Regions from separate parts of the Agrobacterium sp. K11 genome, predicted to be linked through region 3. Evidence: predicted binding sites of a transcription regulator. Region 3 holds the regulator's gene; each other region holds the start of a gene.
What was found. Region 3 encodes PhoB, which activates phosphate uptake and scavenging genes when phosphate is short. Its sites were predicted from a motif close to TGTCATNNANCTGTCAT; they were not measured.
Positions count from the first base shown of each region.

Region 1 (7,687 bases), on a different contig from region 3:
TAAGACCATAGACAGATGCGGATATCAGGGCAGCGGCCGGCATGGTCACGACCCAGGCAATGACGATATTGCCCGCAAGGCCCCAACGCACCGCCGAGACGCGACGCGCGGCACCGACGCCGATGATGGCGCCGGTGATCGTATGGGTGGTGGACACCGGAATGCCGAGCCACGTCGCGCCAAAAAGTGTCAGCGCACCGCCGGTTTCGGCGCAGAACCCCTGCATCGGGTTCAGCCTGGTGATTTTCGAACCCATAGTGTGCACGATGCGCCAGCCGCCGAAAAGCGTACCGAGCGCCATGGCCGACTGGCACGAGATCACCACCCAGAACGGCACGTAGAAGCTCTCTCCAAGATGCCCCTGGCTGAACAGCAGCACAGCGATGATGCCCATGGTCTTCTGTGCGTCATTGCCGCCGTGGCCGAGCGAATAGAGCGAGGCGGAAATGAACTGCATGATGCGGAAGGTGCGATCCACGGCGAAGGGCGTCTGGCGGACGAACAGCCAGGAGACGGCAAGCACCAGCAGCAGTGCCAGGAAAAAGCCGATGGCCGGCGACATGAAGATCGCGCCCACGGTTTTCAGAAGACCCGACCAGACGATGGAATTGAAACCGACCTTCGCAAAGCCCGCACCGACGAGACCGCCGATCAAGGCATGTGACGAGCTGGAGGGAATGCCGAAAATCCAGGTGACGATATTCCAGACGATGGCGCCCATCAATGCCGCGAAGATGACCTGCGGGGAGACGATGGCCGGATCGATGATGCCGGTGCCGAGCGTTTCGGCCACATGCAGGCCGAAGAACAGGAAGGCGATGAAATTGAAGAAGGCCGCCCATGCCACCGCATATTGCGGGCGCAATACACGGGTGGAAACGATGGTGGCGATGGAATTTGCGGCGTCGTGGAGACCGTTCAGAAAATCGAAGAACAGCGCGATGGCGATAAGGCTGACAAGCAGCGGCAGTGCAAGCGCGACATCCATCAGACGTTCTCGATAACGATGCCGCTGATCTCGTTCGCCACGTCCTCGAAGCGGTCGACGACCTTTTCGAGTTCGCCGTAGATCTCGCTGCCGATCATATAGGCCATGGCATTGCCGGTCGCACCATGGCGCCGGAAGAGGTCCTTCAGGCCCTGGTCATGAAGCTCGTCGGAGCGCCCTTCGACGCGGGTAACCTCTTCGGCAATCACTGACAGGCGCTGGGCATTGGTGCCAACCTTTTCCAGAAGCGGAATAGCTTCGGCGACGAGGCTTGCCGCACGCACGATCTCGTGGCCCATCTCGCGCATCAGCGGGTCGAATTCGGTTTGCTCGAACAGCCGGATCGTCTTAACGGTCTTGTGCATCATGTCGATGGCGTCATCCATGGACTGGATGAGGTCCTTGATATCGCCACGATCAAAGGGCGTTATGAAGCTGCGGCGCACCGCAAGCAGAACGTCGCGGGTAATATCATCCGCCTGGTCTTCGAGGGCGACGATAAGGTCGCAGTTTTTCTCGACGTCGACGCCGCTGAGAAGTTGGTCCAGAGCTGCGGCGGCTTTGACGACCGTTTCCGAATGTTTGCTAAACATGTCGAAGAAACGGTCCTCGCGCGGCATCAGCTTGCGAAAAATGCTCATCATGCGAATTGGCCCTCAATGGCGCTTTATTAGTTGTGGGGGGTGATTGTCATAAAACTGTCATAAATGCACGCGGGGCATTGATGCAACCCGGAAAATCGGCAGTATCAACGGATATGAAATCCATGAAGAAAAGCCGGAAAGCCCGTCCGGCGCGTTCCCTGACATTGCTCCAGCAACTTGCTGCTGTTCCTGATAAGCTGTTCACCGGCTCTTTCCGGCAGCAATATGCCGCCTTATGCTTCCGTTATACCGGAAGCGGAGAAGAGATCGAAATCCTCGTCGTCACCTCCCGCACCAGCGCACGCTGGATCATTCCGCGCGGCTGGCCGATGAAACGCAAGAAACCGCATGAGGCTGCCGCGATCGAGGCGTGGGAGGAAGCGGGCGTTCGTGGCCGCGTGAGGAAGGACGCCGTTGGCCGCTACACCTATCTCAAGATGCTCGACAATGGCGATGTCGTTCCCTGCGTTGTCGATGTCTTCCAGATCGAGATCACAGGGGAGGAAACGAGTTTCAAGGAGCGCGGCGAACGCCTTCTGGAATGGGTTCGCCCGGACGAGGCAGCAAGGCGCGTCCGGGAAATCGAACTGAAATCGCTTCTGGTCGACTTCCGCCCGAGGGGGAAGAGGAAACGCCTGGCCGAGGAAAAGTCCTGACGGCAAACGCCACCATCGAACCTAGGATGGTGATGCTGGTCGTTCGGTCGATCCCGTCTCCCCCATCTCGTCCGGCGCCTTCGGTAGCAGGCGGGCGAAACGCTGGGTGATGCTGTCGATGTAAGACAGGATTGTCGGCACGACGATCAGGGTGAGCAGGGTGGAGCTGATGAGGCCGCCGATTACTGCGTGCGCCATCGGCGCGCGCTGCGCCCCGCCACCGCCAACAGCTAGACCGAGCGGAATCATGCCGAAAATCATCGCAAGCGTCGTCATGATTATCGGGCGGAAGCGGATGATGCCGGCGCTCGCCAGCGCTTCGTTGAGCGAAAGTCCACGCTTCCTTTCGCGGTTGGCGAAATCGACAAGCAGGATGCCGTTCTTTGTAACGAGGCCCATCAGCATGATGAAGCCGATCAGCGAGAACATGTTGATCGTGCTGCCGGCAACCAAGAGCCCGACGAGGACGCCGATGAGAGACAGCGGCAGCGACGCCATGATGGCGAGCGGTTGCAGGAAGCTGCCGAATTGCGAGGCGAGCACGATGTAGATGAAGATGACCGCCATTGAGAGCGCGGTGACCATGTGGCCAACCGTCTCCTCCATGGTTTCGGCGTCGCCGCCGAAGCGGATACGGTAGCCGTCCGGCATGTCGCGGGCGGCGGTAAGGGTTTTCAACACATCTGTCACTTCGCCAAGCGCTCGTCCGGATATGTTGGCCGAAACCAGCACCTCGCGGCGATTGTCGATGCGGCGGATTTCGGCGGGTGCTTCCACGGTGGTGATATCGGCGACCTGATCCAGACGTACCATCAGGGGCGAGCCGTTGGATGCCGTGCGGCTGGTGGCGATCATCAACTCGCTAATCCTCGTCGTGTCGGCACGCCGCTCGCCGGGCAGGCGCACGACGATGTCGTAGCTGTTACCACCCGCATCCGTCCATTTCGACACGTCCTCACCGGCGATGAGCGGCGAGAGCGCTGCGGCAAGATCGGATCGGGAAATGCCGAGATCGCTTGCCGCCTCGCGTTTCAGGCGTACCGAAAGGATGGAGGTCACGTCGCGGGTGCTCGAGGTCACATCCACGAGGCCGGGGATTTTTTTCATGTCTTCCATCAGACCGTCGGCGATCTTCTCGAGGATCGCCCGGTCGTCACCAAGAATGCTGAGCTGGACGGGGCTTTCGCCACCGCCGAGGCCGTTTTGCAGGATCGCGACCTCTATGCCCGATATGGCCGACAGGCGTTTGCGTATCGGATCGGCCAGCGTGACCGGAGTTCGGGTGCGCATCTCCAGCGGCACCAGTCCCACCAGAACGGCGGCGCGATGTTTACCGACGGTGCCGCCGGTATTGACGGTGGAATAGAGCATCTCGACCTCCGGGAATTCCTGGAGTGCCTTCTCGACCTGCCGCACCTTCGCCGTGGTGTAATCCAGCGAGGAGCCGACCGGTGCCGTGACGTTGATCTGGAAGCGGCCTTCATCCGTATTCGGGACGAATTCCGCACCGACCAACGGCACCATGAGCAGGCTGCCGACAAAAATCCCTGATGTGACGAGCAGGGTGACGAGCCGGTGGTGCAATGTCCAGCCGATCACATGCCGATATTGATCGGCGAGCCATTCGAAGCCGTGATCGAAACGGACGATCAGCCGGCCCACCGGCCCACGCCGGGCGTTGGGTTGCGCATCCGGATCGTACCAGACGCTCGACAGCATCGGATCGAGCGTGAAGGCGACGAAAAGCGAGATCAGCACGGCAGCTGAAACGGTGATGCCGAATTCATAGAAGAACCGACCGACGATGCCGTCCATGAAAGCGACGGGCAGGAAGACCGCCACGATTGTTGCCGTTGTCGCGATAACCGCAAGTCCTATTTCGTTCGTGCCGTCGAGTGCTGCGCGGATATGGGATTTCCCCATGTGAAGGTGACGGGTGATGTTTTCGCGCACAACGATGGCGTCATCCACCAGAATGCCGATGGAAAGCGTCAGCGCCAGGAGGCTCAGTGTATTGAGCGTGAAGCCCATAACGTCAATGACCGCCAGCGTGCCGATAATCGCAATCGGCAGTGTCAGTCCGGTGATGACGGTGCTGCGCCAGGAATTGAGGAACAGGAAGACGATGGCTACGGCAAGTGCCGCCCCTTCTATCAACGTCGTCTGCACCTGCGTGACGGATTCCCGGATGGGAATGGATGTGTCCGTAATGACTCGCAATTGCACGTTTTGTGGAACAAGGTCGGCATTGAGGGCGTCGAGGCGCTTTCTCACATCCGCGACAACCTGAACCGTGTTGGCATCCTGAACCTTGACGATGTCGATCGCCAGCGCAGTCTGGCCATTATAGAGGGCACGGTTTTCGGCGTCGGCAGCCCCCTCGGAGAGTGCGGCGATGTCGCGAAGATAAATGGCTGCGCCACCGCGCCGGGCGACGACCATGTCCAGCAGCGCCTGCGGTTCGGCGATGCGGCCCTGCACCTGGATCGTGCGTTCGGAAACGGTATCGACAAGGCTTCCAGCCGGGCTGTTGCTGTTGCCGGTGCGTAGCGCGCTTACCACCTCGTTGATGCCGATCCCAAGCGCGCGCATGCGGGTGTCGTCGATCGTGATGTCGATCTGCCGCTTGCGGGCGCCAACCAGCGTTGCCTGCCCCACGCCGGGAACAGTCGTCAGTTGCCGCAGCACATTCTGGTCGGCAAGGGCGGTGAGTGCGGGTATGTCGAGCGACGTCGAGCTTATCGCCACCGACAGGATAGGCTCGGCGGCGGGATCGAACCGGGATATGACCGGCTTTTTGGCCTCTTGCGGGAAATTCGCGTCGATGGCGGCGATCTTGTCGCGCACGTCCTGTGCAGCGGTTGCGCTCTTAACCTCGAGCTTGAATTTTGCGACGACGACTGAGCGTCCCTCGTAGGAGGTTGACGTGATCTCGTCCAGACCGCCGATGGCGTTCAGCGCATCCTCGACCGGGCGCGTCAATTCTGTCTCCACCGTTTCCGGCGTGGCGCCCGGATAAGCGGTGGACACCACGACGACCGGAACGTCTACATTGGGGTAGAGGTCGAGCCCCAGCCGCTGCAATGAGAAAAGACCCATGACCAGAAGCGCCACCATCATCATGGTGGCGAAAACGGGGTGGGAGACGGATATGCGGGTCAGAAACATCTCAGCCTGCCTTGTCGACCGTAACAGCCATGTCGGGCTGCAATTCGGGAAGCGGTGCGGTCAGGATCGTCTCACCGTCCTCTAGACCGGCGCCTATCTCGATCAGGCTGCCATCGTTCCAGCGCGATCCCACCGCCACCGTCTGGCGGCGAAGATGGCCGTTCAGGACTTTAAGGACGTGATAGCCGGTTTCGTCTTTGCGAAGCGCGATTGCAGGAACGACAAGCGCATCGTTTTTTTCGCGCACGAGGATGGACCCGCTGGCGAACATTCCTCCCCACAGCCGGCCGTCGCGGTTGGCAAGCCGGAGATAGACGGCGACAAAGCGCGTCCCGTCTTCGGCAACCGGGCTGATGCGCTCAACGGTGCTTCTGAGAGGCTGGCCGCCGATGCCGTCAATATCGAGTTCGGCGGTCTGGCCAACGGCGACACGTGGGATGTCGCGCGTGGCAACGAGAACCTTCGCCTCAAGCATGCTTTTATCGACCAGCGTCATGAGTTCACCATCGGCACTGACGCGGGAGCCGGCTTCTGCCTGCCGGCGGGTAATGGTGCCATCAAAAGGCGCGCGGATTTCGGCATTGCGAAGGGCAAGGCGGGCGATATCCACCTGCGCCGAAAGGCTCTGCAGCCTTGCCGTTTTCACAACGACATCGCTCTTCGCCTTGTCGAGCTGTTCAGCCGATGCGATGTTTTTTGACGCTAGCTGTTCGGTTCGGGTGAGGGCCTGCATCGCCAGTGTCAGTTCGGCCTCGGCCGCATCCCGGTCGCTCTGCCGCAGCAGCAGCGTCGATTGCAGTTCCTCGGTTTCGAACCGTACCAGCATGTCGCCCGCCCGCACCGCCTGTCCGTCCCGGACATTCATATCCAGAATTTTTCCAGCCTCGCGGGCGCGGATCACGACACGGCTGACCGGCTGAAGTTCGCCACTGATGCTGAGCCGCTCCGCTATCGCTCGTGTGCCGATCCTTGCGATTTCCGCAGCCGTCAGTTCGAACGGGATACCGGCCGGGCTCATCGAGGTTGACGCCACGATTCCCTTCACGCGCTCGTTCGCATCGACGCTTCCGCGCGCCGGATCAAGAGCCGTGACGACGAGAGCGCAGCCCGCAAGCGCGATCCCCGCCTTGATCGTTCTTTTCACCCACATAACATATTCCTTCCAGGCAAAACTCATCCTGTGACCGCCGATCGAGCGGTCATGTCGCCTGTCTTGCAGGCTGATGGCTTCTGGATAAGTGTTCATAATTGCAGCAGCATTACCCGCCCGCATCTTCTGCGCCGCAATACTGTCGCAACCTTTCTGGCAGACAAGGAGGGGGCGAAGGGACGGTGGCAAATGAGACTTCTGTTGATTGAGGACGAAAAGGAAATGGCGGATGCGCTGTCGGCGACGCTCGGCAAGCAGGGGATCGTCATCGACCATACGATGCGGCTCGGCGATGCGATGGAGCTGGCGCGCCAGCATGTCTATGATGCCATTCTGCTCGACCGTCGTCTGCCGGACGGGGAGGGGCTTACCTTCATTCCAAAGCTGCGCCGCGCCGGTATCGATACGCCGATCATCTTATTGACGGCGATGAATGAACCGGAGGAGCGGATCGAGGGGCTGAATGGCGGCGCCGACGACTATCTCGGCAAGCCGTTTCTCGTCGGCGAACTGCTGGCGCGGCTGCGCGCGGTTTTGAGAAGGCCGGCAAGCATCGCCCCGTCGCAAATCGCTGCAGGCCGAATCGTGATCGATCCGCTTCATCTCAGCGTCACGATCAACTCGCTTCCCTTTGATCTGCCAAGGCGCGAGCTGATGGTCCTCATCACGCTGGCGAAACGAAAGGGCAAATCCGTGCTGCGCTCGACCCTTGAGGCCGCCGTCTACAATTACGAGGAGGAAATCCAGTCCAATGCGCTCGATGCGCATATATCGCGACTGCGCAAACGCCTGCTCGACGCTTCTGCCGGGGTCAGCGTGCATAATATTCGCGGTATCGGTTATCTGCTCAGGGAAGACACATGAAGGCGCAGGGCAAGTCCAATCCGTCCTTGTGGTGGCAATTGAGCTGGCAGCTCAGCATTGTCGTCTCCTCCATGATCGCTGTCGTCATCGTCGGGCTCTGCGTTTACGGGGTGATGAAGCTCTCGCCCAATATCGGGCTCTGGAACGATTTGTCGGCGACACTTGACGAGTCGCTTTCGCTTGATCCGCAAAAGGGTCTGCTCGTTACCGAGGGGCC
Region 1 is NZ_JCAHRB010000013.1:42,487-50,173, forward strand. It holds gene AC5SEO_RS22815 (inorganic phosphate transporter) at 1-988, opposite strand, end outside; gene AC5SEO_RS22820 (DUF47 domain-containing protein) at 988-1,632, opposite strand; gene AC5SEO_RS22825 (NUDIX hydrolase) at 1,746-2,288, shown strand; gene AC5SEO_RS22830 (efflux RND transporter permease subunit) at 2,310-5,456, opposite strand; gene AC5SEO_RS22835 (efflux RND transporter periplasmic adaptor subunit) at 5,458-6,606, opposite strand; gene AC5SEO_RS22840 (response regulator transcription factor) at 6,796-7,470, shown strand; gene AC5SEO_RS22845 (sensor histidine kinase) at 7,467-7,687, shown strand, end outside.
Region 1: a site for PhoB is predicted at 1,677-1,693, ahead of AC5SEO_RS22820 (DUF47 domain-containing protein). Genes of this name have one in related genera too.

Region 2 (7,687 bases), on a different contig from region 3:
GCTGACCGAAGCCGGTTATGTCGGCGAGGACGTGGAAAACATTATCCTGAAGCTGTTGCAGGCTGCGGATTACAATGTCGAGCGCGCCCAGCGCGGCATCGTCTATATCGATGAAGTCGACAAGATTTCCCGCAAGTCGGACAACCCGTCGATCACGCGTGACGTGTCGGGCGAGGGCGTTCAGCAGGCGCTTCTGAAGATCATGGAAGGCACGGTCGCTTCCGTTCCGCCGCAGGGCGGCCGCAAGCATCCGCAGCAGGAATTCCTGCAGGTGGATACGACCAACATTCTCTTCATCTGCGGCGGCGCGTTTGCCGGCCTGGACAAGATCATCTCGGCCAGGGGCGAAAAGACCTCGATTGGCTTCGGTGCGACCGTCAAGGCGGAAGACGATCGCCGCGTTGGCGAGGTGCTGCGCGAACTGGAGCCGGAAGATCTGGTGAAATTCGGTCTTATTCCGGAATTCATCGGCCGTCTGCCGGTTCTGGCTACGCTGGAGGACCTTGACGAGGATGCGCTGATCCAGATCCTGTCCGAGCCGAAGAACGCGCTGGTCAAGCAGTATCAGCGTCTTTTCGAGATGGAAGATGTGGAACTGACCTTCCACGAGGACGCGTTGCGCGAGATTGCGCGCCGGGCGATTACCCGCAAGACGGGTGCCCGCGGTCTGCGCTCGATCATGGAAAAGATCCTTCTGGATACCATGTTCGAACTGCCGACGCTGGAAGGCGTGCGCGAAGTGGTGATCTCCAACGATGTCGTCAGCGGCATCGCTCGCCCGCTCTACATCTATGCGGATCGTCAGGAAGAAAAGGCCAATGTTTCGGCTTGATTGACCGATCCGACGCTTTGATGAATTCCAAAGGCCCGCACTCGTGCGGGCCTTTTCTGTTGTGGCAGGTGCGAAACTTGCCGCTAACTTGGAGTAACCCGATTTTGCGTTTGGAGCGGATTGCGCTTTGCTGATAAAGTCTTAAAACTGATTTGCAGCGCGATATGACGGAAATGTGAATTACCGTCGGCGACCCGGTTCCTGATCCTGTGGGATAACCGGAAATGTCGGGAGTAATAGCCGGCGCTGTATTTGTTTGAATTTTACGGCCGTGCCGTTGCGCGGGGTCGTCTCTTCCGGTGACTTGAAATCGGCGTTCCGAAACTCCACTTTCAGTCTCGAGAAATGAATATGCCGGACGCCCCAAGACGTCAGGCAAAGTGTCCTGAAAGGGACCATGAAAGGAAATGATATGACGAACATCACGTCTGCGGCATCCGGCGGTATCTATCCGGTACTTCCCCTGCGCGACATTGTCGTTTTCCCGCATATGATCGTTCCCCTGTTCGTCGGGCGGGAAAAATCCATTCGCGCTCTCGAAGAGGTCATGGGCTCGGACAAGCAGATCATGCTTGTTACCCAGATCAACGCCAGCGATGACGATCCGTCCCCGGAAGCCATCCACAAGGTCGGCACGGTCGCTAACGTTCTCCAGCTGCTGAAGCTGCCCGACGGCACCGTGAAGGTGCTTGTGGAAGGCAAGGGTCGCGCCCAGATCGAGGCCTATACCGACCGCGAGGATTTCTACGAAGCGTCTGCGACGCCGCTGCAGGAGCCTGCGGAAGACCCGGTTGAGATCGAGGCGCTGTCGCGGTCCGTCGTTTCGGAGTTCGAGAGCTATGTGAAGCTCAACAAGAAGATTTCGCCCGAGGTTGTCGGCGCTGCCGGCCAGATCGACGATTATTCGAAGCTGGCCGACACTGTTGCGTCGCACCTGTCGATCAAGATCACCGAAAAGCAGGAAATGCTGGAAACCGTCAGCGTGAAGCAGCGGCTTGAAAAAGCGCTCGGCTTCATGGAAGGCGAAATTTCCGTGCTTCAGGTCGAGAAGCGTATCCGCTCGCGCGTCAAGCGCCAGATGGAGAAGACGCAGCGCGAATATTATCTGAACGAACAGATGAAGGCGATCCAGAAGGAGCTCGGCGACGGCGAGGATGGCCGTGACGAGATGGCCGAACTGGAAGAGCGCATTGCCAAGACCAAGCTTTCCAAGGAGGCCAAGGATAAGGCCGAGGCGGAAATGAAGAAGCTTCGCCAGATGAGCCCGATGTCTGCGGAAGCGACTGTCGTGCGCAACTATCTGGACTGGCTGCTCAGCCTGCCCTGGGGCAAGAAGTCGAAGGTCAAGGTTGATCTCAACAGCGCCGAGGCGGTCCTCGATCAGGATCATTTCGGTCTGGACAAGGTCAAGGAACGCATCGTTGAATATCTGGCCGTGCAGGCTCGCGCTTCGAAGATCCGTGGCCCGATCCTGTGCCTCGTCGGTCCTCCCGGCGTCGGCAAGACTTCGCTCGCCAAGTCGATCGCCAAGGCGACCGGCCGCGAATATGTGCGTATGGCGCTGGGTGGTGTGCGTGATGAGGCGGAAATCCGCGGTCACCGCCGTACCTATATCGGCTCCATGCCGGGCAAGATCGTTCAGTCGATGAAGAAGGCCAAGAAGTCCAATCCGCTCTTCCTGCTCGACGAGATCGACAAGATGGGCATGGATTTCCGTGGCGATCCGTCTTCCGCACTGCTGGAGGTGCTCGATCCGGAACAGAACTCCACCTTCATGGACCACTATCTTGAAGTGGAATACGACCTGTCCGACGTGATGTTCGTGACCACGGCCAACACGCTGAACATTCCAGGTCCCCTGATGGACCGTATGGAAGTGATCCGCATCGCCGGTTACACGGAGGACGAAAAGCGCGAAATCGCCAAGCGTCACCTGCTGCCGAAGGCGATCAAGGAACATGCCCTGCGTCCGGAAGAGTTCTCGGTCAGCGATGACGCTCTGATGATCGTGATCCAGCAGTACACCCGCGAGGCGGGCGTGCGCAGCTTCGAGCGCGAGTTGATGAAGCTTGCGCGAAAGGCCGTGACCGAGATCATCAAGGGCAAGGTCAAGTCCGTGGAAGTCACCGCAGCCAATGTCCCGGATTATCTGGGCGTTCCGCGGTTCCGCCACGGCGAGGCCGAGCGTGAGGATCAGGTTGGTGTCGTCACCGGTCTGGCATGGACGGAAGTCGGCGGTGAGTTGCTCACCATCGAAGGCGTGATGATGCCGGGCAAGGGCCGCATGACGGTCACCGGCAACCTCAAGGAAGTGATGAAGGAATCCATTTCGGCAGCGGCATCTTATGTCCGCTCGCGCGCCGTGGACTTCGGCATCGAACCGCCGCGTTTCGACAAGAGCGACATTCACGTTCACGTTCCGGAAGGGGCTACCCCGAAGGATGGACCGTCTGCCGGTGTTGCCATGGCAACCGCCATCGTCTCCATCATGACCGGTATCCCGGTCTCCAAGGATGTGGCGATGACGGGTGAGATCACGCTTCGTGGTCGCGTGCTGCCGATCGGCGGCCTGAAGGAAAAGCTGCTTGCGGCTCTTCGCGGCGGCATCAAGAAGGTGCTCATCCCGGAAGAAAACGCCAAGGACCTGGCGGATATTCCTGATAATGTGAAGAACGAGATGGAGATCATCCCGGTTTCTCGCATGGGTGAGGTCATCAAGCACGCGCTGCTTCGCATGCCCGAGCCAATCGAGTGGGACGGCAGCATCGAAACGCCTGTTATCGCAACTGTCGACGGTGTCGACGAGGGCGGACAGACGATCGCACATTGATTGCCACGTCGTTGTGAAAGCCAGAATCCGTTTTCGCGACACCTGTGCATAGATTCAATGTGTTAGATGCCGAAAGGCGCGATGCTTCTTTGATGCTCGCAGAACTGGTGCGAAATTGGCACGTTTAAGGGAAAGGCCGGCAGAAATGTCGGCCTTTTTTGTGAAAAACCCCGCAGACCCCTTGTTTTTCAGGCGATTCCAGCGCTTTTGAGTTGCTGCGCGCGGATACAGACGTATTCTGCGCCGGCTTAATTTGAGTCGTTTCAAACCATTGAAAGGGGTGGAAACATGAACAAGAACGAGCTCGTCTCTGCTGTTGCCGAAAAGGCTGGTCTCACGAAGGCAGATGCTGCTTCCGCTGTTGATGCCGTATTCGAAACCGTACAGAACGAACTGAAGAGCGGTGGCGACATCCGTCTCGCTGGCTTCGGCAGCTTCTCCGTAAGCCGTCGTGAAGCCTCCAAGGGTCGTAACCCTTCCACGGGTGCTGAAGTCGATATCCCGGCTCGCAACGTACCGAAGTTTTCCGCAGGCAAGGGCCTGAAGGACGCCGTCAACTCGTAAGGTTTCCGAAAGGCCGTGACGTCCGGCGGCGGGCGGGCGGCTTTTCAGGTTCACGAGGAAACATGTTTTGACGCCCTGACGCCGTCATGCCGGCACGTAAACCGGGCGGCTTTTCGAAATGATTTTTCGGATAGCCCTTTTTTCGAACCGGCAAGATGTACTTGAAAGTAGGAGAGCGCGCCTGTGTAGCCTCTATCCGGTCACACGGCGCTCCGATACGCGGAATGTGCGCACGAACAGGAAAGCCCGGCCTTCATGGTCGGGCTTTTTGATTCCTCCGGCAGGAAATGTCATGCCGCTGTCATGTCTCTGACGCAGAAGCCATAGGGTGTTTTTTTGGATCCAAGGGGGATTTATAATGGCGTTCCGACTTTCTCAGATGGCTTTGACTGCTGCTCTGCTCACGTCCGCGGCCTTTCCGGCTGCTGCCGAGCCGGTTTTCAACCGCATCGCATCTTTCCCGGTCGTAAAGAACCTGCCAGCGGACAAGGACGCGAAGGCCGTCACTTCAGCTGAAATCGTAACCGCCAGCGAAGACGGTAAGACGCTGATCTATTCGGACAGCCCGCTTGGCGGCATTGGATTCGTTGACATCACCGACGCCAAGGCACCCAAGGCTGGCGGCGCGTTGCTGCTGGAAGGCGAACCGACCTCGGTTGCCGTTGCTGGCGCCAAGGTTCTGGCCGGTGTCAACACGTCCGAAAACCGCGCCAAGCCGTCCGGCAAGCTGGTGACGGTCGATATCGCCACCAAGAAGATTGAAGCGAGCTGCGATCTCGGTGGCCAGCCAGATTCTGTCGCAATTTCCCCGGACAAGACCTTCGCCGCCATCGCGATCGAAAACGAACGCGATGAAGAGGTGAACGAAGGCGCCCTGCCACAGATGCCGGCCGGTTATCTGGTGACGGTCGGTCTGAAAAACGGCGTTGCCGACTGCGCGACGCTGAAGAAGATCGACGTGACCGGCCTTGCCGAAATCTCCCCGGAAGATCCGGAGCCGGAATTCGTCTCGATCAATGCCAATGGCGAGATCGCGCTCACGCTGCAGGAAAACAACCACATCGTCATCATCGACGGCAAGACCGGTACGGTAAAGACGCATTTCTCCGCCGGCACGGTTGATCTGGAAGGCGTCGACACGAAGACGGACGGCCAGATCAAATTCACCGACAAGCAGGAAGGCCGCAAGCGTGAGCCAGATGCCGTGAAGTGGCTGGACAATGACCGAATCGTCATCGCCAATGAGGGTGACTGGCAGGGCGGCGCGCGCGGCTTCACCATTTTCGACAAGACCGGCAAGCTTCTTTATGAAGCCGGTGCCACCCTTGAGCACGCCGCCGCCAGCATCGGCCACTATCCGGAAAAGCGCTCCAAGGCCAAGGGCATCGAGCCGGAAGGTCTGGAGACGGCAACCTTCGATGGTCAGAAGTACTTCTTCGTTCTTGCCGAGCGCGCGTCTCTCGCTGCGGTCTACAAGGATACGGGCGGCACACCGGAACTGGTCCAGCTTCTGCCCTCGGGCATTTCGCCTGAAGGCGCCGTCGCCATTCCGTCGCGCAATCTTCTCGTCACTGCCAACGAAGCCGATCTCGTCGAAGATGGCGGCGCTCGCTCGCATGTCATGATCTATGAACGCGCAGAAGGCCAGATTGCCTACCCGCAGCTCGCTTCCGCCACCGTTGATGGCGCACCGATCGGCTGGGGCGCTCTCTCCGGTCTGGTGGGCGATGCTGAAAAGCCTGGCATCCTCTACGCCGTGTCCGACTCGGTCTATGGAAACCAGCCGTCGATCTACACCATCGACGCAACGAAGAAGCCCGCCACCATCACCAGCGCCCTGCGCATCAAGCGCGACGGTATCGCAGCCCAGAAACTCGACATCGAAGGCATTACGCTTGACGGTAAGGGCGGCTTCTGGCTGGCCTCGGAAGGTGACAGTGCCAAGCTCGTGCCCCACGCACTCTACAATGTCAGCGCCAAGGGCGAGATCAAGGCTGAGATCGCTCTGCCGAAGGAACTGCTGGCTGGCGAAACCCGCTTCGGTTTCGAAGGCGTGACCATGATCGGCAAGGGCGACGACGCGACGCTGTGGATGGCCGTACAGCGCGAATGGGGCACGGACGAGAAGGGTTTCGTCAAGCTCGTCTCCTACAATCCGAAGTCCAAGGAATGGGGAGCCGTGCGTTACCCGCTCGACAAGACCGAGGCAGGCTGGGTCGGCCTTTCTGAAATCACCGCACAGGGCGACTATGTCTATATCGTCGAGCGCGACAATCAGGTCGGTGACAAGGCAAAGATCAAGAAGCTTTACCGCGTCGCGATCGCTGACCTGAAGCCGGGCAAGATCGGTGGCGAACTGCCGCTGGTGGCCAAGCAGGAAGCACATGATTTCCTGCCGGACCTCAAGGCCCAGACGAATGGCTATACCGTTGACAAGCTGGAAGGCTTCACCTTCGGCAAGGCAGGAACGGCCTATGTCGTCACTGACAATGACGGCGTCGACGGATCTTCCGGCGAAACGCTGTTCTTTACCGTTGATCTAAAGGCGATCAACTGATCGGTCCGAATAGAATCGCAAGTGAGAAAAGCCGGGCATAGCCCGGCTTTTTTGTGCGGCGGAAGAAACCCCGATCCGGGGAATGCCGATTCCCCACGATGAGTCGCATACCAGCCGTTAAAACCGGCATGGTCGCGTCGCTATCGCATAATCGAGGGTGTTATCCGGAGGACTTCCATGAATGTGCAGTGGACCAGATCGCTAGAGCTCACCGCCCCATGGAATTCTTGCTTTTGGGAGTGCTGTCTTTTTCCGAGTCCTGCTGGACCCAGCGGAAAAAAATATAAACAGGCAGCGCAATAAGCGCGAGTGTTACAAACGCGTCGACCGACATGGTTTCATCCATCATTTATACCGTTCATCATGAAACGGCTCGAAAACAATGCATGAAATCTCTTTAAAAAGTCTGAATCTGCTTATTTTTCGGTATGTTGCGGGGTGGCACACCTATTGGAGCCGGCCTGTATGAATGTGGAACAGAAGTGCCGATCTGGCATAGACTCACGCCGGAAAAGCCGCTCCACCAGCCCAAGGCCGCGGCCGTCTACAGAATCAGGGGCAGGGGCCGTGATTCCCGATGCAGGAAGTTGACGGTAAAACGCACCGACATCCGAAAGAGCTTCGGCTTGGTAATGCGCACAATTTGAAGAAGCTGGAAAATGGTGGGCGATGAGAGACTCGAACTCCCGACATCCTCGGTGTAAACGAGGCGCTCTACCAACTGAGCTAATCGCCCTTCGCGTCTTGCAGATCGTGTCTGCCGCGTCGGTGGCCGTGATGTATTCGGATCGGAAAAAAACCGCAAGAGCTTTTGTGAAGTTTTTTTGTTTTTTTTCCGGATAGCTTTGCCCATTGGCAGAGGTGATCGGCAAAAAGCCGGGAACTGCGGGCTTTTCGATAAAAA
Region 2 is NZ_JCAHRB010000007.1:470-8,156, reverse strand. It holds gene clpX (ATP-dependent Clp protease ATP-binding subunit ClpX) at 1-832, shown strand, start outside; gene lon (endopeptidase La) at 1,245-3,662, shown strand; gene hupB (DNA-binding protein HupB) at 3,951-4,226, shown strand; gene AC5SEO_RS13785 (esterase-like activity of phytase family protein) at 4,585-6,783, shown strand; gene AC5SEO_RS13780 (hypothetical protein) at 6,992-7,132, opposite strand; tRNA gene AC5SEO_RS13775 (tRNA-Val) at 7,444-7,519, opposite strand.
Region 2: a site for PhoB is predicted at 4,515-4,531, ahead of AC5SEO_RS13785 (esterase-like activity of phytase family protein). Genes of this name have one in related genera too.

Region 3 (7,687 bases):
GGCACGACGAGGGAACTCTAATGAACACATCGATCCTTTTGCTGATACTGGTGTTGATCGGCATCGGCAGTTATCTGCTCGGCAGCCGCCGCGCCGTTGCTTTGTCTGGTGGGCGTCCCTCCAGCATGCATTCCCGTGCCGGTTATCACGGTTCCTACGCTGTCGTCTGGGCGGTGCTGCCCGCAGCGCTCATTCTCTGTATCTGGCTTGTTATCAGCCCGCTGATCGTTACCTCTGCGGTGCGTGGCGAATTTCCCGAAGATGTGCGCTCCCAATCCGAAGCGCAGCAGAGCCTCACCTACGGCATGGTAACGTCCATCGCCCGCGGTCTTCAGCGTCTGACGCCGGAAGAAACCGCAAAGGTTGATGCGGATACGGCTGCGGTAAGATCGCTTCTGGCATCGAAGGGCGTGGCAATTGCCGGCGAACCCCAGCGTTTCATGGTCGATGCCGCCCAGACGCTGAATGCGATGACCTCCACCAGCCGCCTGGGCATGATCGCCACCGTGCTGCTGGCCGCATTCGCCGGTGCCGCTTATGCACTGCGTTCAATCGCGCCGCGTTTTCGGGCGCGCAACAGGGTGGAGCGGGTCATTCTCGCGGCTCTGGTCGTCGCGTCGTCCATCGCCATCCTGACGACCATCGGCATCGTCCTTTCGATGCTTTCAGAAGCGATCCAGTTCTTCACCATGGTTCCGGCGCACCAGTTCTTCTTCGGAACGGTATGGGATCCGCGTTTTGCCGCTGCCGGTGCGACTGACTCTTCCGGCCAGTTCGGCCTGATCCCGCTGCTCGCCGGCACGCTCTATATTGGTTTCGTCGCCATGCTGGTCGCCGTTCCGGTCGGGCTGTTTTCGGCGATCTATATGTCGGAATATGCGACGCCGCGCCTTCGCTCGATTGTAAAGCCGCTGCTCGAGGTGCTCGCGGGCATCCCGACAATCGTCTACGGCTTCTTCGCGCTGACGACCGTTGGTCCTTTCCTGCGAGACATTTCCACGCAGATCAGCGGTCTTGCGACAGGCAACTACGCCAACTTCATCCAGGCGCAGAGCGTCATCACCGCCGGCTTCGTCATGGGCATCATGCTGATCCCTTATGTTTCGTCGCTGTCTGACGACATCATCACCGCCGTGCCGCGTTCGCTGCGCGATGGCTCTCTCGGTCTCGGCGCCACGCGCTCTGAAACCATCAAGAAGGTCATCCTTCCCGCCGCTCTTCCCGGCATCGTCGGCGCCGTGCTGATGACGGCGTCGCGTGCGATCGGCGAGACCATGATCGTGGTTCTTGCGGCTGGTGTCGCTGCCCGCCTGCAGCTCAACCCCTTCGAACCCATGACAACAGTGACGGTCAAGATTGTCAGCCAGCTGACGGGTGACCTTGAGTTTACCTCGCCGCAAACGCTGGTGGCCTTCGCGCTGGGCATAACTCTTTTTGCAATCACGCTTTGCCTGAATATCTACGCGCTTTACATCGTGCGCAAATACCGGGAGCAATATGAATGACCGACATCGTTTCTCCGGCGGCCGGTGCTGCCGCCGTGAACAAGGCCACGCGCCGTGATATCGGCATCAAGCGTCGCTATGCAGCTGAACGCCGCTTCCGCGCCTATGGATTGGCAGCAATCTCGTTCGGCCTCATATTCCTCTTTCTGCTGCTCTGGTCGGTCGTATCCAAGGGTCACACCGCCTTCCAGCAGACGATGATCACCGTTCCGGTCGAGTTTTCCGAACTGATCATCGATCCAAAGAACGAGCGCGCAACCAATCCGGCAAAGCTGATGACGGCCAACTACCCCGTCCTCGCCCGTGATGCAGTGGCCAAGGTTCTCGGCGTCGCGCCGACGGATAAGGCCGGTCTTCGCGCCGTCAACGTCATGATCTCCGACAGCGTACGCACCCAGTTGCGTGATATCGTCGTCGCCGATCCGTCCGTCATCGGCACCACGCGCAGCGTCACGCTTCTGGCGTCGGGTGATGTCGACAGCGCCTTCAAGGGCCAGGTCGACATGTCGGGGGATGAAGCAAACCGCCGTATCTCGAACCAGCAGCTCGGCTGGATGAACCAGCTCGTGGAAAGCGGACAGCTTGGCAAGCATTTCAATACCGGCATCTTCGTCAACGGCGCTTCGAGCCGTCCGGAAGCCGCGGGTGTTGGTGTTGCGCTGATCGGCTCGTTCTACATGATGCTGATCGTGCTAGTGCTGTCGCTGCCGATCGGTGTTGCGGCCTCCATCTATCTGGAGGAATTTGCCCCCAAGAACCGTTTGACGGACCTTATCGAGGTCAACATCAACAATCTGGCGGCTGTTCCCTCCATTGTTTACGGTCTGCTCGGTCTCTCCGTCTTCATCAACTTCATGGGCTTTCCACGCTCGGCCTCGCTGGTCGGCGGCCTCGTCCTGACGCTGATGACCCTGCCGACAATCATCATCGCCACCCGCGCTGCATTGAAGGCCGTGCCGCCGTCGATCCGCGCCGCCGCACTCGGTCTTGGCGCTTCCAAGATGCAGACGATTTTCCATCACGTCCTGCCGCTGGCAATGCCTGGCATTCTGACCGGCACCATCATCGGTCTCGCCCACGCACTGGGCGAGACGGCGCCGCTGCTTCTGATCGGCATGGTGGCATTCGTCGCGAACTATCCGACAACGCCTATGGATCCGTCCACGGCCCTGCCGGTGCAGATTTACATGTGGGCGAACGAAGCTGAGCGTGCCTTTGTCGAACGGACATCTGGCGCTATCATCATCCTGCTTCTGTTCCTCATTCTCATGAATGTTGGCGCAATCCTGTTGCGTCGCCGCTTTGAGCGGCGCTGGTAGAGGGAGCTAGAGCAATGAACATGTTGTCGGAAGCAGCAGTTGAAAAGGCGCTGGACAAGAAAATGAATGAAGTCTCATACAAGATGATCGGCAAGGATGTTTCGGTTTTTTACGGCGAAAAGCGCGCGCTTTACGACGTGAACCTCAATGTCCGCGAAAACACGGTGACTGCACTTATCGGCCCGTCCGGTTGCGGTAAATCCACTTTCCTGCGCACCTTGAACCGCATGAACGACACGATCGACGGTTGCCGGGTCACCGGCAAGATCACGCTCGATACCGACGATATCTACGATCAGCAGATCGACGTCGTGGAACTGCGTGCCCGCGTCGGCATGGTGTTCCAGAAGCCGAACCCGTTTCCGAAGACGATTTATGAGAACATCGCCTACGGCCCGCGTATCCACGGTCTCGCCCGCAACAAGGCGGATATGGACCAGATCGTCGAGCATAGCCTGCAGAAAGCGGGTCTCTGGAACGAGGTGAAGGATCGTTTGCTGGAATCCGGCACGGGTCTCTCCGGTGGCCAGCAGCAGCGTCTGTGCATCGCACGCGCGGTTGCCGTTAGCCCGGAAGTGATCCTGATGGACGAGCCGTGCTCGGCGTTGGATCCGATCGCGACTGCGAAGGTCGAGGAACTCATCCACGAACTGCGCACCAACTACACCATCGTCATCGTCACGCACTCCATGCAGCAGGCGGCGCGCGTTTCCCAGCGTACGGCCATGTTCCATCTTGGTCATCTTGTCGAAGAAAACGAAACCGACAAGATGTTCACCAATCCGGACGACCAGCGCACGCAGGACTACATCATGGGCCGCTTCGGCTGATCCCCGGCCGGTGCTTTATCGTAACCGTACAAGACTGGTGCCTCTGCCGTGCCCCGCTGTTGGGCACGCGCATGCAGGCCAAGCCGGAGGAATAGACCATGACACAGACAACGACCCATTCGCATATCCTGTCTGCCTATGACGACGAACTGAAGTTTCTGACGCGCCGCATCGCCGAAATGGGCGGTCTTGCCGAGCAGATGTGCGGTGACGCCGTGCGCGCACTCGTCAATTCTGATGCTGCGCTCGCGCAGAAAGTCATTTCGGACGATACCATTCTCGACCATGCTGAGCGCGAAATCGGCGACAAGGCGATTGTAACCATCGCCAAGCGTCAGCCGATGGCGGCAGACCTTCGCGAGATCATCGGCACCCTGCGTATCGCCGCCGATCTCGAACGCGTCGGCGATCTTGGCAAGAACACGGCCAAGCGCGTTATCGCTGTCGCCGGCACCGGCGTTCCGCGCAAGCTCGCCCGCGGCATCGAGCATCTGTCCGACCTGGCGCTGGTGCAGCTCAAGGAAGTCCTCGACGTCTATTCCACGCGTTCCGCCGAAAAGGCCAATGCGATCCGTGAACGCGACGAGGAAATCGATGCCATGTACACGTCGCTCTTCCGGGAGCTTCTGACCTACATGATGGAAGACCCGCGCAACATCACCACCTGCACGCATCTTCTGTTCTGCGCCAAGAACATCGAGCGTATCGGCGATCATGCGACGAATATCGCAGAGACGATCTATTACATGACCACTGGCAGCCAGCCGGAGGGCGAGCGTCCGAAGGACGACAGTTCCAACACGCTTGGTTCGGTGACCGAGTAACAGACAAGCAGAAGCTTGCGGAGTTCAGCATATGGTGCCCAAGATTGCAGTTGTGGAAGACGAGGAAGCGCTGAGCGTCCTGCTTCGTTACAATCTCGAGGCTGAGGGATACGACGTCGACACGATACCCCGTGGCGATGAGGCGGAAATCAGGCTGCAGGAGCGCATTCCGGATCTTCTCATCCTGGACTGGATGTTGCCCGGTGTCTCCGGTATCGAACTGTGCCGGCGCTTGAGAATGCGGCCGGAAACAGAACGCCTGCCCATCATCATGCTGACGGCGCGTGGCGAAGAGAGCGAACGGGTTCGCGGTCTCGCTACCGGCGCTGACGATTATGTCGTCAAGCCGTTCTCGACGCCGGAACTCATGGCCCGGGTCAAGGCCATGTTGCGCCGGGCCCGTCCGGAGGTTCTGTCGTCGGTGCTCAAATGCGGCGATATCGAACTGGACCGCGAGACCCATCGCGTTCACCGCAAAAGCCGCGAAGTGCGCCTCGGCCCGACGGAATTCCGCTTGCTGGAATTCCTGATGACGTCGCCGGGTCGGGTGTTTTCCCGCTCGCAATTGCTGGATGGCGTCTGGGGTCATGATATCTATGTCGACGAGCGTACTGTCGATGTGCATGTCGGACGTCTGCGCAAGGCCCTGAATTTCTCGCACATGCAGGATGTCATCCGCACGGTGCGTGGTGCGGGATATTCGATGGAAGCCTGAGCGATGCGGAACCAGATAGTTTCGCTGGCGAAGTAGTGCACCAAAAAATCAGGAAGCCCGAAATCTGAAACGATTTCGGGCTTTTTCAATATGAATATCCGCCAAACTCGATGCCATTGTCCGTTTTGACCGGAGGAGATCGGCGGCGCGTTGAAATCCGGATTGAAGGGTCACGCCCGATAGTAAGGGGAAAGGGTGAGGCCTGCCATCAAGCCGCCCAGAAAGCGGCTTTATTTTTGTCATAAAAAAACGGGCCCGAAGGCCCGTAATTTTTGAGTGCTGAATGCGTGCCGCAACACTCAAGCCTTGCGGCGCTCGCTCACCGGCTGGTAGGCGAGTTTCGCATGGAACTTGCAATAGGGCGAAGATTCCAGCGCTTCACAACCGCAGAAATGGAAGTCGTCCTTCAGCGGATCGCCAACCGGCCATTTGCAGGTGCGCTCGGTCAGTTCCGTCAGCGTCAGGCGACGGGAAATCGGCGTGACAACGTTCTTGGAAGGAACGTAATCGAGAACCTGCGCGGTCTCGATATCGATCTCCTCGTGCAGCGCCGTTGCCGCGTTCGAACGGGTGAGGATGCGTGCCGGTGCCGCGTTGACGCGACCTGCGAAAGTCGTCGCACGCGGGGCAGGGGCAGCGGTGCGCTTCGGCGCGGAGCGTGCCGAAGTCACTGGACCGCCAGCCTTGACGCGTCCCGGCAGATTGAGACGATGGACCTTGCCGATCACGGCATTACGGCTGACGCCGCCCAGCTGCGCTGCAATCTGGCTGGCGCTAAGGCCCTCGGACCACAATTTCTTGAGCTTTTCGACTCGTTCGTCTGTCCAGTTCATGCCGCTTCTCCGCTTGTCGCGTGTATTTTCGGCAGAATCCCTCTCCGTCTCGCGCGCATGCCGCAAGCGTGGTTTCCGCCTGATTTTCGGTGACTAGTTCCGCCGCAATGCAGTCTAGTAATTAGCGATTAACCTAGTGCCAGCCCGACTCCGTGGCAAGAGTCGCGGGAATCATCTGGAATCGATTTTCCGGTTTTCCCCAACTTGCTGGCGTATTGAGTCTGAAAGGCAACACCTTGGGGCTGGCCCGCCGCCGCATACTAGTGCTTGAGAAGCCCGGGAAACGCTGACTTTTGTTGACATCGGCAAACGAAGTGACAATAGTGCCCCTGCCGCCGCAAGGCGGCATTTTGATTTTCAGGCGAGGGATAACCCCGCAAGCCTATTGACAACAGTTTGACAGCGCATCTGCGCAAGGAGTGATACAGCCATGGCCGAAGCCGGCGCGCCATTGTTTGATACGTTTTCAAGAGCCCCCTTGCGCTTCGAGCGCGGTGAGGGTGTATGGCTGTTCACGGAAAGCGGCGAGCGATATCTGGATTTTGCGGCCGGTGTTGCTGTCAACTCGCTGGGCCACGCCCATCCTCACCTCGTTGATGCGATCAAGACGCAGGCCGAGAAGGTCTGGCACGTCTCGAACCTTTATGAAGTACCGGGACAGGAAAAACTCGCCAGGCGCCTGACGGAAGCGACTTTCGCGGACAAGGTATTCTTCACAAATTCAGGCGCGGAAGCCCTGGAATGCGCCATCAAGACCGCCCGCCGTTATCACTATACCAAGGGCCATCCGGAGAAGTTCCGCATCGTGTCCTTCGAAGGCGCTTTCCATGGCCGTACACTGGCGACGATCGCCGCGGGTGGCCAGCAGAAATACCTCGAAGGTTTCGGTCCCAAGGTCGAAGGTTTCGATCAGGTTCCGTTCGGTGATGTCGATGCCCTCAAGGCCGTCATCACGGCTGAGACTGCAGCACTTCTGATCGAGCCCATCCAGGGCGAGGGCGGCATTCGCTCGCCCAGCAAGGAATTCCTGCAAATTCTGCGCGGATTGTGCGACGAGCACGGCCTGCTGCTGATTTTCGATGAGGTCCAGACGGGTGTCGGCCGCACAGGCAAGCTGTTTGCTTATGAACATACCGGTGTTGCGCCCGATATCATGGCGGTCGCCAAGGGTATCGGTGGCGGTTTCCCGCTCGGCGCATGCCTTGCCACGGCAGATGCCGCTTCCGGCATGACGGCGGGCGTACATGGCACCACCTATGGCGGCAACCCGCTGGCCATGGCAGTCGGCAATGCCGTGCTTGACGTCGTTCTCTCCGAAGGTTTTCTCGAGAAGGTCCGTGACGTCGCGCTGGTCTTCCGGCAGGGTCTGGCCTCGCTCAAGGACCGTTATCCTGACGTGATCGACGAAATTCGCGGCGAAGGCCTGCTTCTGGGCATCAAGGCGAAGATTCCTTCGGGCGAATTGCTGCAGGCCATGCGCGCAGAGCATCTGCTTGGCGTGCCTGCGGGCGACAATGTCATCCGTCTTCTGCCGCCGCTCGTCACCACGGCGGAAGAGGCCCGTGAGGGTCTTGCACGTATCGACGCGGCTGCCGCTTCCCTGACGGTTGCGAAACAGGCAAAAAGCGCCTGAAAAAATCAAGAGCGGGCCTCTCTTCAGG
Region 3 is NZ_JCAHRB010000003.1:551,756-559,442, reverse strand. It holds gene pstC (phosphate ABC transporter permease subunit PstC) at 21-1,505, shown strand; gene pstA (phosphate ABC transporter permease PstA) at 1,502-2,824, shown strand; gene pstB (phosphate ABC transporter ATP-binding protein PstB) at 2,839-3,654, shown strand; gene phoU (phosphate signaling complex protein PhoU) at 3,753-4,478, shown strand; gene phoB (phosphate regulon transcriptional regulator PhoB) at 4,510-5,193, shown strand; gene AC5SEO_RS07880 (GcrA family cell cycle regulator) at 5,493-6,026, opposite strand; gene AC5SEO_RS07875 (aspartate aminotransferase family protein) at 6,457-7,659, shown strand.

Region 4 (7,687 bases), 240 kb from region 3:
GAAATCGGCACAGACCGCATTGACGACCAGCCACGCGCCTTTTCCGGCGGCATGCGTCAGCGTCTGCAGATTGCCCGCAACCTGGTGACCTCACCGCGCCTCGTCTTCATGGACGAACCGACCGGCGGCCTCGATGTCTCGGTGCAGGCACGCCTGCTCGATCTCGTGCGTGGTCTCGTCAACGATCTCGGCCTCGCCGTTATCGTCGTCACCCATGATCTGGCGGTCGCGCGGCTGCTTTCCCATCGCATGATGGTGATGAAGGGTGGTGACGTCATCGAACACGGTCTGACAGACCGGGTGCTGGATGATCCGCGCGAACCCTACACGCAATTGCTTGTTTCCTCCATTTTGCAGGTTTGACGCCATGCCGACACCCCTCATCGTTTCGGAAGTCTTCAAAAGCTTCACCATGCATCTTCGCGATGGCATCGAACTGCCTGTTGTCCGCGATGTCAGTTTCTCCGTGTCCGGCGGAGAATGTGTCGTGCTCGGCGGCCCATCCGGCATCGGCAAAAGCTCGATCCTGAAAATGCTCTATGGCAATTATGCCATCGACAGCGGCCAGATCCTCATCCGCCACGAGGATCAGGTCATTGACATGGGCAGCGCCTCGCCGCGCACCATCCTCGAGATTCGCCATCGCACCATCGGGTATGTCAGCCAGTTTCTGCGCACCGTGCCGCGCGTTCCGGCGATCGACGTCGTCGCCGAGCCACTTTTTGCGCGCAAGGTTGCCGCGGAAGAGGCCCGCGAGCAGGCCGCCGTTCTGCTTTCGAAACTCAACCTGCCGCGGGAACTGTGGTCGCTGCCGCCAGCAACCTTTTCCGGCGGCGAGCAGCAGCGCGTCAACATCGCACGCGGTTTCATCACCGATCACGCGATCCTGCTTCTCGATGAACCGACCGCATCCCTGGATGCCGCCAACCGACGGGTGGTCGTGGAGATGATCGCGGAAAAGAAGCGCAAAGGGACGGCCTTGCTCGGTATTTTCCATGACGAGGAAGTGCGGGAAGCCGTGGCCGATCGCGTTCTGGATGTCTCGCAATTCTCCCCCCGGAAGGCAGCGGCATGAGTGTGAAGGTCGGTCTCGAACCTGTTGTCCACGAAAGTGCCCGTGTCACCAATTCATCGATCGGCCGCTATACCGAAATTTCGGAACGCTGCCGCATCGAGGAAGTGGAGATGGGCGACTATTCCTATGTCATGCAGGACGGTGCGATCTGGTGCGCCACCATCGGCAAATTCGTCAACATCGCCGCATCCGTCCGCATCAACGCGACCAATCATCCGATGTCGCGCGCCACACTTCACCATTTCACCTACCGTGCCCGCAATTATTGGGACGACGCCGATGATGAAAATGACTTCTTCGCCGCCCGCCGCGCCAAGCGCGTGGTGATCGGCCACGATGTCTGGATCGGCCATGGCGCGACCATCCTGCCTGGCGTCACAATCGGAAACGGTGCGGTAATCGGGGCCGGTGCGGTCGTGTCGAAAGACGTTGCGCCCTATACCATCGTCGGCGGCGTACCCGCCCGGCTGATCAGGAACCGCTTCCCGGCGGACCTTGGCCAGCGCATGGACGATCTCAAATGGTGGGACTGGGACCACGCAACGCTGCGCGGCGCACTGGACGATTTCCGCACCCTCGCCGCCGAGGATTTCGTGGCGAAATACGCCGGGTAAAATCGCCCCACACCGAAGAAACTGCAGATTCCGGGGTCATGCTCCGGGGTCTCCCTAACAATGTCTGCGAGACACCCGCCGGCCTCAATCCGGTGGCACGACTACTAAAAGGTTCGCAGGCGACCACGCGCACGCCTTATCTGCGCATTCTGTAATATTTTCTTCATCAAACTGACATTCACGCTTCACGCACCGCTGTTAGGTCGAACCCCATCAGAAGAAGATTGGACGGGGAAATGAGCTTTCACCTGAAGCAAGTCACGCGCCGTTTCGGCAACCACACTGCGGTCGATTCCGTGAATGTGGAAATTCCGCAAGGCCAGATGGTTGGCGTGATTGGACGTTCTGGCGCAGGAAAGTCAACGCTGCTGCGCATGATCAACCGCCTCGTCGATCCCTCCTCGGGTTCCATTCACTTCAACGACACGGAAGTCTCTTCGCTGAAGGGTGCCGCCCTGCGCAACTGGCAGCGCGACTGCGCGATGATCTTCCAGCAGTTCAATCTGGTGCCGCGTCTCGACGTGCTCACCAATGTCATGCTCGGCCGCCTGAACCACCGTTCGACCGTGCTCAGCCTGTTCAACATCTTCACGGATGAAGAGCGCCTGATGGCGATTGCCGCCCTCGAGCGGCTCGGCATCGAGCACGTAGCCATGCAGGCGGCGGGCACGCTTTCCGGCGGCCAGCAGCAGCGCGTCGCTATCGCCCGGGCACTAATGCAGTCTCCGAAGATGATTCTCGCCGACGAGCCGATCGCCTCTCTCGATCCCCTGAACGCCAAGATCGTCATGGACGCCCTGCGCGACATCAACGAGCGTGAAGGCATCACCGTCATAACGAATCTGCATACGCTGGATACGGCGCGCAATTATTGCGAACGCATTATCGGCATGTCGCAGGGTCGAGTCGTTTTCGACGGAACACCCGCCGAACTGACGGCGGCGGCGGTCACCGAGATTTACGGCACGGATTCACACGGCGCCGGCATCGACGAGACCATGACCTCGACCAGCATCAATATTCCCGGCGCGCAGCTTGCCGCGCGTCCGGTTCAGCAATCTGCCGGTCCCGAACCGCTGGCTCTCGCCGGGCTCTGAGGAACCGCTCAGCATCGTTTGCGCCCGCGTCAAGGGCCGATACTTCACAACAAACTCCGGCTCGCCGGGAAACAGGAGAAAGTCCATGTTGAAGAAAATCCTTCTTTCGGCAGTCGCCCTTGGCGTTCTGGCCGGTTCGGCCATGGCTCAGGACGTCAAGGTCCTGCGTATCGGCCTCGACGGTTCGGAAAATGAAGCCGACCAGATCCGCAACACGAAGTGCGTTGCGGATGGCCTCAAGGCTGCAACCGGCGTTTCCGAAGTTCAGGTTTTCCCGTCGCCGGACTATAACGGCGTTATCCAGGGCCTGCTCGGCGGCACCATCGACATTGCATCCATGGGCGCTTCTTCCTACGCCAAGATCGCCATTGCCGATCCCAAGGCCGTCGATCCGATCCTGACCTATACCGGCTCTGACGGTTCCAGCGGCTACTACACGATCATGGTTGCCCGCAAGGACAGCGGCATCAAGTCTCTGGCTGACGCCAAGGGCAAGAAGATCGGCTTCGCCGACCCTGACTCCACCTCGGGCTTCCTCGTCCCGAACGTATCGATCCCGAAGGAAACCGGCGTTCCGGTCAAGGAATATTTCTCCGAAACCGGCTTCGGCGGCGGCCATGAGAACCTCGTTCTCGCCGTTCTCGACAAAAAGTTCGACGTCGGCACGACATTCGGTTCGGGCGTCGGCAAGTGGGAAGAAGGCTACTCCGGCGGCAACCTTCACCAGATGGTCAAGAAGGGCAACCTCGACATGGACGATATCGTTCAGGTCTGGAAGTCCCCGCTGATCCCGAACGGTCCGCTTCTCGTTGCGAACAAGATCGGTGACAGCATGAAGCAGAAGGTCGAAGACTTCTTCATGGAACTGCCGAAGAAGGATCTCGCCTGCTTCCAGGGTTACACCCAGGGCAAGAACACTGCCTACATCAAGGTCGACCCGGCTTTCTACCAGACGATCATCGACGCTCGTAAGTCCGTTATCGGCGGCTGATCCTCAGATCATATCCGGAAGCGACGGTGCCTTGCGGCACCGCCGCTTTTGCCAATAAAGGAAAGCGGCATGGCGACCACACTGCAACATGGTACCCTCACGCCCGAGGGATTGAGCGCATCGTCCCGAACGGTGATGCGTCATTATCAACAGCAGCTTAGGACACGGCGGATTTATACCGTTATGTCGCTCGTTATCTTCCTCATCGTCCTTGCCGCCTCACTGAATTTCGCCAATGAGGCCAATTCGGGCAAGTTCTTCGAGCGCCTGCCATATTTTTTCGACTTCATGAAAACATTCGTGCCGGATAGCCCGCTCGAGGTCTTCCGGGCGATGTTCGACCTGCCGTCGCCCTATGACAACGGTTCGCTGAAATACAACTATGTCGCGGATCGCGTTTACATCACCAACGGTTTCTACATACCGCATTTCATCTATCAGCTGATCATCACGCTCAACATCGCGCTGGTCTCGACGATAATAGGCACGACCTTCGCATTTGTGCTGTGCTTCTTTGCCTCCACCAACCTTATCGGTGCCGGCCTCGTGCGCTGGGTGGTACGCCGGGTAATGGAGATCCTGCGCGCCTTTCCGGAGATCGTCGTCGCGGGATTGCTGACTGCCATCTTATCGATCGGGCCGATCGCGGCGATCATCGCGATTTCCGTGCACACCATCGGGGCTCTGGGGAAGCTATTCTTCGAAGTCGTGGAAAATGCCGACATGAAGGCGGATGAAGGGCTGCGTGCCGCGGGTGCCAACTGGCTGGAGCGAGTGCGCTTTGCCATCGTGCCGCAGGTCCTGCCCAATTTCGTGTCCTATGCATTGCTGCGTGCCGAAATCAACGTACGCGCCTCGACCATCATCGGCGCCGTTGGTGGTGGCGGCATTGGCGAGGTCTTCCGGCTGTCGATCGGTAACGATCACGCCTCCAAGACCTATGCCATCATCATCCTGCTGCTGATCACCATCATCGCCGTAGACCAGTTTTCAAGCTGGTTGCGCCGCAGGCTGATCGGCCATCAATCCTTCGAATTCGGACGGGGAGCGGCCTGATGTCGTCCAGCTTCATTCTCAATACCGCAGACCGCGAGAGGCTGACGGCCGCACATCCCGCAATTTTCAATCGCGGATTCATGCAGCGATACGGCTTGCTGACCGGTATTGTCGCCGTCCTCGTCTATCTCACCGCCTGCTTTTTCTTCTTCAATGTCGGCCCCGCTTTCATGCAGGGCCGATGGGATCGCGCTTCGAGCTACATTCAGGACTGGTATTCCTGGCGGGCCCAGCCACGCCTTCGTTTCGAAGACGGCAAGGTGAACCCGCAGTGGTCAAGCCGGATGCAATATCCCGCCGATGCGCCGATCGACTGGCTGCAACCCTTGCCGGATGGTGGCTACAGCGTCGTTTATGCGGGTACGCAAAACCGTCTGGACGTAACGCCGACCCGGGTGGACGTCTATGTGGACGGCAAGAACTATCCCGTCATCATCAATGGCGACAAGGCTCTGGCGCCTGAGGTCCTGCCGCAAGAGATCACGCAGGACGGCAACAAGGTTCTCGTGCACTACGGTTTTGCCGGACAGGCGGAAATCCGCACCAGCCAGGTTTACGTGCAGCGGCGGTTCCTCGGGTGGGCGAACTTCCTGTTCGATACCAAATCGGAATTCTGGGGCAAGAGCTACGGCGACCTTGCCGCACTGGCGCTGTGGGGGGAAAGGCTCGATCCCACGCGCTCAAACATAAGCCACATGGTCGATGATTTCCTCGACAATGGTGTCTGGCAGCACGCCGATATTCTTTCCAAGCTGATGCAGACGCTGGTGATGGCCTTTGTGGGCACGCTGTTCGGCACGCTCGTTGCCCTGCCGCTCGCTTTTCTCGCCGCACGCAATATCACCGCCAACAGGGCCGCCAACTGGGGCATGAAGCGTCTGTTCGACTTCCTGCGCTCGATCGACATGCTGATCTGGGCGCTGTTTTTCACCCGCAGCTTCGGTCCGGGGCCGATCCCCGGCATTGCCGCGATCTTTTTCACCGATACCGGCGCGCTCGGCAAGGTCTATGCCGAGGCGCTGGAGAATGTTGACGACAAGCAGCGCGAGGGCGTCAAATCGGTTGGCGCTTCCCCCATTGCCGTCAATCGTTTCGGCGTGCTTCCGCAGGTCCTGCCGGTCTTCATTTCCCAGTCGCTTTATTTCTGGGAAAGCAACACCCGTTCAGCCACGATCATCGGTGCGGTTGGTGCTGGCGGCATCGGTTTGAAACTGCTGGAAGCGATGGGTACCAATGCCGACTGGGACAAGGTCGCTTATATGGTGCTGCTCATTCTCTTCGTGGTTTTCCTGTTCGACCACATCTCGAATTCCCTGCGGTCGCGCCTGATCGGGAAAACCCAGCATTAATTCATAAAGCAGGAGCGGGGTTTGGCTATCCCGCTTCCCGAGACGTGCGCAAAACCGGAACCTCTTTGCAAAGTCAGATACATCCCCTCAATGCGCCAGCATCCGTCTTCCGGACATTCGAGAGACACGCGGCGTTTCAAGCGCTTTTTTTCCTGGGGCATCATCATTCTGTCACGGAAAGCGATTACCTCGCACTCCTGACCTTGCGGGAAGCGGGCGAGTCACGCCAAATAGCTTTTCATCCAGGTTTTCCATGACACCGAAGAGTGCTTGCCGTGCGCTACGCCATCTATTTTTCTCCGGCTAAAGATCATCCACTGACTGAAGCGGCGTCGCGCTGGCTGGGACGCAATGCCTTTTCCGGCGCGCAACATGATGACCATGCCGCTTATGCGGAGATGACCGAGGAGCCGCGCCGTTACGGTTTCCACGCGACGCTGAAAGCCCCCTTCGAGCTTTCCGAAAAATACAGCGAAGCGGATCTCGTCGCCGCCCTCGAACAGTTTGCGGCCAGCCAGTCCGTCTTCGATATTCCGCGTGTTGTCATCGGTGCACTCGGGCCGTTTTTCGCGCTCGTTCCGGATCGCACCTACCAGCCGCTGCAGGATTTTGCCGCTGAGATCGTTGACCATTTCGACCGTTTTCGCGCGCCCCTGTCCGAGACCGACATTGCCCGCCGGCGCCCGCAAAACCTGACCGAAAGCCAGCGGCAAAATCTGTCGCTCTGGGGTTATCCGTATGTCATGGACGACTTCCGCTTTCATATGACGCTGACGGGCCGCATCGACGAAAGCGACGCGCCCGCTATCCAGGATGTGCTTTCGACCAAGTTTTCCGAGTTCGTCGACCGGCCTCTCACCATTTCCGGCCTCGCTTTGTTCGTTGAGGAAACGCGCGGCGCACCATTTACCGTTCATCGCTGGCACCCGCTTGGCCAGCCGCCAAAGAAAGATGCTGACCCATGACCGAGCATGCCCTTTCCAACGCCCGTATCGTTCTGGAAGACGATATTATTCTGGGATCCGTTCTGATCCGTGACGGCAAGATTGCCGATATCAGCGAAGGCGCCTCCAAAACCGGTGAGGATCTCGAAGGCGATTTCCTCATCCCGGGTCTGGTGGAACTGCACACCGACCATCTGGAACAGCACTATTCGCCGCGTCCCGGGGTTATCTGGGATAAGATCGCCGCCATTCAGGCTCACGATGCGCAGGTCGCGTCATCAGGCATTACCACTGTTTTCGACTGCCTGCGGCTCGGCTCCGACGAAGATGGCGGGTTCAAGAAGGGCGAGATGCGGGAAATGGCGGATGCCATTGAAACCGCTGCCGATCAGAACCGCCTGCGGGCAGATCACCTGCTGCACCTGCGCTGTGAAGTCGCCTCCGCCGATGTGCTCGAGCATTTCGAAGATTTCGAGACCGATCCGCGTGTGCGGCTGATTTCGATGATGGACCACTCCCCGGGGCAGCGCCAGTTCCAGTCGATGGACCAATATATCTTCT
Region 4 is NZ_JCAHRB010000003.1:792,604-800,290, forward strand. It holds gene phnK (phosphonate C-P lyase system protein PhnK) at 1-363, shown strand, start outside; gene phnL (phosphonate C-P lyase system protein PhnL) at 368-1,075, shown strand; gene AC5SEO_RS09090 (transferase hexapeptide repeat family protein) at 1,072-1,689, shown strand; gene phnC (phosphonate ABC transporter ATP-binding protein) at 1,926-2,786, shown strand; gene phnD (phosphonate ABC transporter substrate-binding protein) at 2,872-3,777, shown strand; gene phnE (phosphonate ABC transporter, permease protein PhnE) at 3,847-4,833, shown strand; gene phnE (phosphonate ABC transporter, permease protein PhnE) at 4,833-6,182, shown strand; gene AC5SEO_RS09115 (DUF1045 domain-containing protein) at 6,449-7,147, shown strand; gene AC5SEO_RS09120 (alpha-D-ribose 1-methylphosphonate 5-triphosphate diphosphatase) at 7,144-7,687, shown strand, end outside.
Region 4: a site for PhoB is predicted at 1,851-1,867, ahead of phnC (phosphonate ABC transporter ATP-binding protein). Genes of this name have one in related genera too.